Regions from separate parts of the Janthinobacterium sp. GW460-12-1-14-LB5 genome, predicted to be linked through region 3. Evidence: predicted binding sites of a transcription regulator. Region 3 holds the regulator's gene; each other region holds the start of a gene.

What was found. The regulator FliA, encoded in region 3, starts transcription of late flagellar genes. The targets are predictions, from matches to a motif close to CTAAAGTTTNNNNNNNNNNNGCCGNTA.
Region 1: a site for FliA is predicted at 1,782-1,808, ahead of AC07X6_RS06415 (flagellar protein FliT). Genes of this name have one in related genera too.
Region 2: a site for FliA is predicted at 1,683-1,709, ahead of AC07X6_RS06050 (DUF5610 domain-containing protein). Genes of this name have one in related genera too.

The regions. Positions count from the first base shown of each region.
Region 1 is NZ_JBWKYD010000005.1:104,484-107,756, reverse strand. It holds gene AC07X6_RS06425 (M13 family metallopeptidase) at 1-684, opposite strand, end outside; gene AC07X6_RS06420 (HDOD domain-containing protein) at 846-1,673, shown strand; gene AC07X6_RS06415 (flagellar protein FliT) at 1,852-2,148, shown strand; gene AC07X6_RS06410 (type IV pilus assembly protein FimV) at 2,565-3,273, opposite strand, start outside.
Region 2 is NZ_JBWKYD010000005.1:31,466-34,738, forward strand. It holds gene pyrF (orotidine-5'-phosphate decarboxylase) at 1-130, shown strand, start outside; gene sbcB (exodeoxyribonuclease I) at 174-1,622, opposite strand; gene AC07X6_RS06050 (DUF5610 domain-containing protein) at 1,781-2,395, shown strand; gene AC07X6_RS06055 (GGDEF domain-containing protein) at 2,397-3,273, opposite strand, start outside.
Region 3 is NZ_JBWKYD010000020.1:75,976-79,248, reverse strand. It holds gene motD (flagellar motor protein MotD) at 1-730, opposite strand, end outside; gene AC07X6_RS20450 (flagellar motor protein) at 747-1,493, opposite strand; gene AC07X6_RS20445 (RNA polymerase sigma factor FliA) at 1,475-2,206, opposite strand; gene AC07X6_RS20440 (MinD/ParA family ATP-binding protein) at 2,251-3,114, opposite strand; gene flhF (flagellar biosynthesis GTPase FlhF) at 3,107-3,273, opposite strand, start outside.

The DNA of each region.
Region 1 (3,273 bases), on a different contig from region 3:
GTAGCCGGCCTGCTTGAGCATGGCGGCGATATGCGCCTGGTAGCCGGCGCGCAAGCCCTGCATGCGGGCGCTGTCGCCCTGGTAGAAGGCGCGGTCGGGCAAACCCAGCCCGCCTTGCAGCAGGTAGGCCACGTTGCGCGTGGTGTCGTTCAAGTCTTGCGCCACCCACAGGCCGAACAGGTTTTCCGTATAAAAATTGGTGGCGTTGAGCGGATCGACATCGGCGCGCAAGCTTTCGCCCAGCGCGCGGGCCAGCCCTGCCCGGTCGCGTATGCCATTGATCTTGCTCAACAAGGGCTTGATCGGCGCCCAGCCTTTCGCTTCGATAGCCGCTTCATCCATCCAGGAACGGTAAAAATCACTGACCTGGCGCGCGGACGCGTCCGCCTGCGGCGTAGCGGCCAGGCCTTCGACGAGGCCGATGATGCGTTCGTTGGTGGCGTTGGACAGGATGGCAAACGAGCCCCAGCTGCTGCGGTCGGCGGGAATTTCCGTGCTGCGCAGCCAGTCGCCATTCACGTAATCGTAGAAATCGTCGCCGGGCAAGGTCTTCGCGGCAGCGGGCACGGCCGCTTGCTGGCCATGCGCCTGGGCGGGAAAACCGGTCAGCGAGGCGCCGGCCAGGGCGAGGACGATGGCGGCCTGGACTGGCGTCCGGGACCAGGAAAAACGCAAACCGTGCATGGCGATCCTTTCGATGAAATAGCTGAAAATGAGCTGAAACCAGGGCTGAAATCATAGCCTGTTTCCCGCCCAAAATCCGCTCCTGAACTTTTTTGCATGCGGACAAAAAATCAGCATATAGTTGCACGACCCCGTACCGCGCGAACGCCAAGGAGATTGCCATGCAACTGGAAGCGCTGTTCCAGCATCCCCACGCCCTGCCCGCCGCCCCGAAGATCGTCGATGAACTGGTGCGCAGTTTCGACAACCCCGCCTGTGCCACCGAAGACATCGCGCGCCAGCTGAGCGCGGATCCTGTGCTGAGCGCCAAGCTGCTGCGGCTGGCCAATTCGGCCTATTACCACGTCTCGCGCAGCATCGGCACGGTGGAAGACGCCGTGCTGATGCTCGGTTTTGTGACCGTGCGCACCCTCGTCATCAGCTCGGGCCTGGTCAGCGGATTCAAGACCGTGCCCGGACTGAATCTGCAGCAGTTCTGGCGCTACAGCCTGCACAGCGCCGTGTCGGCCCGCTGGATCGCCAGGCAGACGGGTGACAACCAGGACCTGGCGTTCACCATCGGCATGATGCATGCGATCGGACAACTGGTGATCCATGCCGTCATGCCCGAGCAAGCCATGCAGCTCGACAAGATCGCACCGCCGCTCGATGCGCGCCGGCTCGATGCGGAACGGGTATCGCTGGGCTATGACTATGCGCAAGTGGGCGCCGAACTGGCGCGCCGCTGGAAGTTTCCGCCCGCCTTTGCCGAGGCCATCGCCGCCTTTCCCGATCCGCTGGCCAAGGCGCCGTTGAACCGCCTGGCCGCCATCATCCACCTGGCCGCCTGGCGCGCGCGCATCGAGGAAAATGCGTTGAGCAATGAAGAAATCATCGCCTGCTACCCGAATGAAGTGGCTGAAGCGCTGGGTTTACCGCCCTCCGTGCTGGTCGACAAGATGCCGCCGCCTGCCGAACTGAGCGCAGGGTTGGAAGAACTCGTCAAATAAATCCACCGCTGCCGGTATCGCCACCCCAGCATCCATGCGGGTTTGCGGGCGATTCCGGCGGCACGCCAAAATCAGGCAAATTATTTTCACTTTTTTTTCAAAAACACCCTCAAGTTCCCGTTGGACCCGCCGTTAATCTAGACAAGCGGTAATCCATTCACTAGTTACGGGTGTGCTCATGACCTCCAACGACGTTCTCTCGATGTATGAAAATATTGCAGGAATGACCAACAAAATGGTCGTGGCCGCACGTTCGAGCGACTGGGATGGCTTGGATACCCTGGAAAACCAGTGCGCCAGCGCCGCCAGCGCGACCATGGCGGGCAGCATGCCTGCCCAGGCCGGCGCCTCGCGCCAGCGCAAGATCGATTTGCTCAAGCAAATCCTGGCAAACGACCGCGAAATCCGCGCCATCACGGAACCGTGGATGACGCAGCTGTCGAACGCCATGCCGGGATCGCGCGCCCGCATGTAAGAAGCAGCCGCATCAGAAACGATAAAAGCACCCGAGGGTGCTTTTTTTACGTCTGCCGCCGTGCCAGGGAGCGCGCCATCTGCGGCGCCCAAAAAGCAAGGAGGGGAATTTGGAAGGCGAGCCCCAGGTATCTCCTGGCGTCGCCTCGCTGCCGGTTGCATCCGGCGTTCGCGAGCACATCGTCGGCATCGCGAACCGCTTCCAGACCCAGGCGTTTATGCAACGCTACACCTGTTTGCCGCGCCACACTATCGTTGGTGACTGCGCCAGGCTGGGGCTGTTTTGTCGTAGAGCAAGTCCACTGAATTAATCATAGCACCATCTTTAAGAAACAGGCAACGTGATTGGCAAGCGTTCCCATGTATTTTTTCAATATCTTTTTTTATATCAAATTGGGGTGCGGCCTTGCAGCGGCATTAACGCGAGAACGGCTCCGCTTCCGGCGCGGCCGCTTCCTCCTCCACCGCTTCCGTCAGCACGGGCACATCCTTCTTCCTGCGGCCGAACGGCTTGCGCAGCAAAACCCAGTATTTCGACGGCGTGCCCGGCCCCGCCCCTTGCCTGCGCTTGCGCACGGCATACACGATGAGCGCCGTCACCAGCAGGAAGAGCAAGGTGCCGACACCGAGCCACAGCAAGCCGTTGCCACCCGGCTTCTTTTCCTTGTCGGCAGCCGGCGCCGCGTGCAGGGGCTTGGGCTTGGCATGGGGCGCTTCCGCCACGGCTGGCGCGGCAGCAGGCGGCACGGCCGCGGCGGCAGGCAGCGCCAGCGCCTTTTGCAAGGCGCCGATCTTGCCCTCCAATTCGCCGAGCTTGTCATTCAGGGCCGTATTTTTCTCGTCCAGCGCCACGCACGCTGCCGCCTGCCCGGCATCGGCCTGCGGCGCGCAGGCGGCCACGGGCGCCGTGGCGCGGCGCAACGGCGGCGGACGCAGCGCGGGAGCGGCTGGCGCAGGCGCGGCGGGCGGCGGCACGAACACGCGGGCCGGACGCACCAGACCCTCGGCGCGCGCGCGGGCCGCCAGCGCGGCAGCATCGGGCGGCGGCGCTCCGGCCACGGCGCGCGGCGGCGCTACAGGCATGAGCGCGGGCACTGGCGCGGGCGCCGGAACAGCTTGCCTGGCT
Region 2 (3,273 bases), on a different contig from region 3:
GGGCATGATGATCAGCTCCTCGCGCGCCATCATCTACGCCAAGCCGCAGGACGGCGAAGACTGGGCCGACGCGGCGCGCCGCGTGGCGATTGAAACGCGCGATGCGATCAATCAGCACCGTTCGGTTTAAGTTGCATGCATACAAAATGCCGGGCTAGCCCGGCATTTTGCATTCAGTCTCTTTGCGGGGCGACGATCTCCGCATAATCGTAGAGTTCGCCAAGAATCTCTTCCCCCCGCTCATCGACCGATTCCGACAGCACGTCGATTTCCGTAAACAGCATTTCGATGGTGCGGGCGCCGCCGTCGCCGTCGAACAATCGGGCGGCGCGGTGCTGTTCCCAGCGCAGGCTTTCCGCTTCGCTCAGGGTTTGCGGGAAATTGCGGGCGCGGTAGCGGAACAGCAATTCCTGCAAGCGTTCGTCGGCAAACGAGGGGCGGGCCGTGGCCAGCTTGGCCGGCGTGTCGCGGCGCAAGGATTCGAGCAGGCGGCGGTCGTCGTTGCTGACGAAACCGTTGTACAAATCCTCATCCACGTCCAGGGCCGTATTGGCGCCCGGGCGCTGGAAGACTTCGGCCCAGATGGCATCCATGTTCGGCGCCGCGGCGGCGAATTGCGCGTTGACCTTCGCCGCGTCCAGATCGATGCCCCATTGCGCGGCCATGGCGGGCGACAGGGTCTTTAAATTGCCCACCAGCATGGGCGACTTGTTCAAATGCACGCTTTTCACGGGCAGGCGCGTCATGCCTTCCGGCATGGCTTCCTTGCGCGTGAATAAACGCGTGCGGATGGTGTCGGCGTCCAGTTCGAACAGTTCGCGCGGGTCGTAGGCGCAATCCCAGACGAGGATCTCGTTTTTGTTGCTCGGGTGCGTGGCCAGCGGCCAGACGACGCCCAGGCAACCGCGTTCGGCCGGGAACATGCCGGACACGTGCAGGAAGGGCTGGCGCTCGCCGGCGGCCAGGTGCATGCCCATTTCGCTGGCGACCCGGTCCTTCTTGTGCAGGGCCAGGCAGAATTCGAACAGTTTCGGCTGCTTCTGCTTGATCAGGCGCGCCAGGGCGATGGTGGCGCGCACGTCCGATAGCGCATCATGCGCCGCTTCGTGGACGAGGCCATTGGCCTTGCTCAAGTGTTCCAGTTTAAAACTGGTCTGGCCATCGTCGCGCTTCGGCCATTGAATGCCTTCCGGGCGCAGCGCGTGCGTCATGCGCACGACGTCGAGGATGTCCCAGCGGCCGCAATGGTTCTTCCATTCGCGCGCATACGGGTCGATCAGATTGCGCCAGAACAGGAAACGCGTGACTTCATCGTCGAAACGGATGGTGTTGTAGCCCACGCCGATGGTGCCCGGCTCCGAAAAGGCCGCTTCGATGGTGGCGGCGAACTGGTGCTCGGGCACGCCCAGCTGCAAACACTGCTGCGGCGTGATGCCCGTGATCAGGCACGATTGCGGGTCGGGCAGGAAATCATTGGCAGGCTGGCAATACAACATGATCGGCTCGCCGATCTCGTTGAGATCCGCATCCGTGCGGATGGCGGCGAACTGGGCCGGGCGGTCGCGGCGCGGCTGGGCGCCAAAGGTTTCGTAGTCGTGCCAAAGAAAGGTCTGGTTAGTCATTGATGGTCGTAACTTAATGTTGCTGAATGGGTTATCCGGGCCGCTAAAAACAAGCCGCCGCTTCAGTTTTCTGAAAACCTGCCGATACTACACGAGAGGATGGTCATCATCGCGTTTCCCGCATGGTGGCATACATTGTCCGTTCAAGGAGGTCTATCGTGTCAATTCCCATCGCCGCAAGCGGCAATTCCACCCCTTCCGTGACTTCCGTCAGTACGGGTGTTGCCGGAAAGGACGATAAAGTCCAGCAAAAGGATGGCGTCAACGCTGAAATGAGCGTCAATGACCGCACCAAGCTGCAATTGAACGCTTCCATCATGCAGGCGTCGCTGAACGTGTCCATCGGTTCGGAAAACGAGCCGCTGGCGCTGCTGTACAAGACAGCCATCACCAACATCAATGAAGCGCTGAAGGGCCAGTACGGCGAGGACGCGATCCAGAACGCCGCCTCGCAGGACAACAGCGCCGAAGCGACGGCGAGCCGCATCGTCTCGCTGTCGACGGGTTTTTTCGACGCCTACAAGAAGCAGAACCCCGGCATGGACGACGATACGGCCCTGACCAAGTTCATGGACACCATCAGCGGCGGCATGGAAAAAGGCTTCAAGGAAGCGCGCGACATCCTGGGCGGCTTGAAAGTGCTGAACGGCGATATCGCCGGCAATATCGACAAGACGTATGAGCTGGTGCAGAAGGGCTACGCGGATTTCATCGCCGCCCACAGCAGCAAGAAGGATGATGCCGCCAAGCCGGCCGACAGCAAGGCTGCCTGAGCTACAGCATGACCCGGTTGCGGCCCGATGCTTTGGCGCGATACAGCGCCGCGTCGGCCGCGGCGATCAGCGCTTCGTCGTCCTGTCCGGTCGCCAGGCTGGCCACGCCGAAGGAACCCGTGATGTGCGGCAGCGCGCTGCGCATGTCGGCGAAGATGACGGCGAGCTGCATGCGCTCGCACAGGCGCTCGGCCACGCGCAAGGCCACGTGTTCGTTGGTATCGGGCAAGATCACCATCATTTCCTCGCCACCATAGCGCACGGCAAAATCCGTGGGCCGCAGGGCCGCGCCCAGCACTTGCGCGGCGATGCGCAGCGCCTGGTCGCCCGCCTGGTGGCCGTGGGTGTCGTTGAAGCGCTTGAAATGGTCGAGGTCTATCATCACCAGCGACAGCGGCGAGCCGCTGGCGTGGGCCGTGACGATCATGTTCGGCAGTAAATCAGTGAGCCAGGCGCGGTTGTACAAGCCCGTCAGGCTGTCGACCATCGACAGCTGGCGGTAGAATTCGCCCAGTTTCTGCCGGCGGCGCAGCAGGGCGTTGGCGGCGCGGATGCGGAAGGACAGCAGCCGCAGCAGGTTGCGCGCCAGGCCGTTCGATTGCTCGATCAATTCCCAGACGATGGCCGCGTCGATTACCAGCAAATCGGTTTCTTCCAGGGCGGAAATGGCGGCCAGGTTGCTCGCTTCATCGAGCACCGACTGTTCCCCCACGCTTTCGCCGGGCAAGACCTTGCTGACGGTGCCGTCATCCATGCCCGTGTGGGTGTCGGCGGCCACGGCCAGCGAGCCGCGCAGGACGATGTACAGGCTGGCACCTTGCGTGTCGGCAATGGCTTCACCCGCTTCGAGGCGCACCACGGGGCAGGGCGCCAGCATG
Region 3 (3,273 bases):
CGGGGATGCCCGACAAGATCGTCACGGCCACTCGGCGGTTGCGCGCACGCCCTTCCGGGGTTTCGTTGGGCGCCACGGGGATGTTGTCCGCGTGGCCGACGGCCGTCAGGCGCGTGGCCTTGACGCCGCTGGCGATGAACAAACGCACGACGGCGCTGGCGCGCGCGGCCGACAGTTCCCAGTTCGAGGCAAAGGTCGAATTGCTGATCGGCTGGACGTCCGTATGCCCTTCCACCTGCACGTCGTGCGTGTCATCCTTGAGCAGCACGGCGACGGCGCGCAAGGCCTGGTCCGACTCCGCCGTCAAGCCCGCCGCGCCCGGGTCGAACAGCACGCTGGCGTTGATTTCCACGCTCACGCCGCGGCTCGTCTGCGTCACGCGCACCTTGCCTTCCTTCACCAGCGGCGCCAGGGTAGATGTGAGGTCCTGCGCCAGGCGCGTCATGTGTTCGCGCTCGCGGCGGATGGCTTCCGTGCGGCGTTTCAGGGCGGGGTTCGGCAGCGGAATCGCCTGCGGCGCTTCCATGATGATGGGCGGCGCGCCCTTTTCCAGGCTGAAGGCCTGGCCGATGGCGTTCTGGAAGACGCGGTATTTGCCTTCGTTGACTTGCGAAATCGCATACATGACGACGAAAAAGGCGAACAGCAGGGTGATGAAGTCGGCGTACGAGATCAGCCAGCGGTCCTGGTTGTCCGGTTCCTCGTCATACTTCCTGCGCGCGCGCCGCATCATGGTCAGTGCTCGCTCAGTGCTCGTGAAGCAGGCTGGCGACGCGCTCTTCGATGATGCGCGTATGGTCGCCCGTGGCGATGTCGTACAGCACGGCGGCCGTGATTTCATACTGCAGCACGCGGCGCGAGACGATGGCCTTGAGTTTATTGGCCACCGGCAGGAACAGCAGGTTGGCCAGGCCCACGCCATAAATCGTCGAGACGAAGGCCACGGCGATGCCGCTGCCCAGCTTGCTCGGGTCGGTGAGGTTTTCCATGACGTGGATCAAGCCCAGCACGGCGCCCAGGATGCCGATGGTGGGTGAATAGCCGGCCGCCGATTCCCACACCTTGACGGCCTGGCGCTCGGCCATTTCATAGGCGGAGATTTCCACGTCGAGCAGCTGGCGCAGCTTGTCGGGCGCGATGCCGTCGACGATCATGCGCAAGCCCTTGGCATTGAAACGGTCGGCCGTGTTTTCCATCAGCCGTTCGAGCGCCAGCGGGCCGTCGCGGCGCGCCGTCAGGCTCCATTGGCCGATGTCGCGCGCCAGCGCGGCCCGGGTGTCGGACGGCGGCAAGAACACCCAGCGCAGCATTTCCAGGCCGCGCACGAAGGTGCGCAGGCGCGTCTGCAGCAGCACGGCGCCGAAGGTGCCGACGATGACGATGGCGAAGGCGGCCGGCTGCAGCAGGGAGGCCATCTTGCCGCCTTCCAGTGCCTGGCCGACCAGCAGGCCCGCCAGCGCCAGCGCCAGCCCGATTACGCTGGACCAGTCCACGCCAGCTCCCTCAAGGTTGCGCGCAGGCGCGCGACGGCCTGGGTATGCAGCTGCGAGACGCGCGATTCCGATACGCCCATCACCGCGCCGATCTCCTTCAGGTTCAGCTCTTCTTCGTAATACAGGCCCATGAGTATTTTCTCGCGTGGCGGCAGCGCGTCGATGGCATCGATCACGGATTGCCGGAAATCGGTGTCGAGCAGGGAACGCAAGGGGTCGCTGCCCTCGTCCACGCAGTGGCGGTCGAGGAAGCTGTCATTGCCGTCCGGATCATGAAAGTCTTCGTAGTACACCAGCTGGTGGCCGCCGCCGTCGCCCAGCATTTCCTGGTAGTCGGCCAGCGACATTTTCAGCAGTTTCGCCACTTCCGACTCCGTCGGCGGGTGGCCCAGGCGCTGCTGCAGGATGCTCATCGCCTCTTCGATCTTGCGCATGTTCTGGCGCATGCTGCGCGGCAGCCAGTCGCTGGTGCGCAATTCGTCGAGCATGGCGCCGCGGATGCGCAGCACGGCATACGTCTCGAACTGCGCGCCATGCGTCTCTTCATAGCGGGTAATGGCATCGAGCAGGCCGATCATGCCGGCCTGGATCAGGTCATCGACCTCGACCGAAGGCGGCAATTTCGCCTTCATATGGTGCGCCAGACGCTTCACCAGCGGAATATGCTCCGTCAGCAAATAGTCCTTGTTCGATTTCCCTTTGACCGTGTACATAGGCTGCTTATTGTTTTAACTGCTATCGTGTGCGGATGATGGAATCAGGCGCTGAACTGGTGCGGGCTCCCCGTCTGGTACAAGGTACCGCCGAGCACCGGCGCCGCCGAACGGGCCAGCCGCTCGGCCAGACCGCGAAACGCCACCGAGGCGCCCGCCAGCGGAAACGCATCGACCACGCTGCGGCCCAGACGCGCCGCGCGGTGCAGATACTCATCGGCAGGCACCGACCCCATCGAGGTCAGCTTCACGGCCAGGTAACGGCTTGCCGCCTGCGCCATATTATCGTACACCACTTTTGCCTCGGATTCGGAAGCGCCGGTGACGAGAATGCCGAACGGACGGCGCCCCAGCTCCTGGCTCAGGCGCTTGATCAGGCAGTAGGCCGCCTTGATCGAGGTGGCGCTGGTCGACACTTGCACCACGATATCCGACGAAGCCATCAGCGGCACGGGGAAGCAGTCGCCCTCGTCGGCCACGACGCCGTCGACCAGCACGATGCCGCTCTGGCGCGCCAGCACCTCGAAAGTCTTGCCCAGGCGGCGCAGTTCATCCGCGCCCGCATAATCCATGCTGTCCATCAAATGGTTGCGCGCGCCCAGGCTGGCCACGCCGAAGCCTTGCGGCACCTGGTGGATGACCTGGTTCAAGCCGCACTGCTGGCGCGCCACGTCGCGCAGGCTGGCGCCGTGCGCCAGGCCCAGGCGCGATGCCACGCCATCGCTGCCGCCGCTGGCGTCGAGCAGCAGCACGTCATTGCCGCCGTAGACGAGCGAAGCGCCCAGGTTGACCAGCATGGCGCCCTTGTCGTCCTGCGGCGTGGCCGAGAGGAACGTCATGACGCGCGGCTGCGGGCCGGCCAGCATGCGGCGCAAGCCTTCGGCCTGGTCGAAATCGAAATTAGCCAAGGTGCACCCCGCGCGCTTCATTGTTGCGGGCGGCCGCCTGCGCCATCAGCAGCGGCAGTTCGGCATCGGAAAACTGCGTCGCCGCCGCATCGCGCTTGAGCTTGAAGGCGCGGTCGATCAGGTAGCCGCGGTCGGCCAGGTACAGGTCTTCCGGCACGC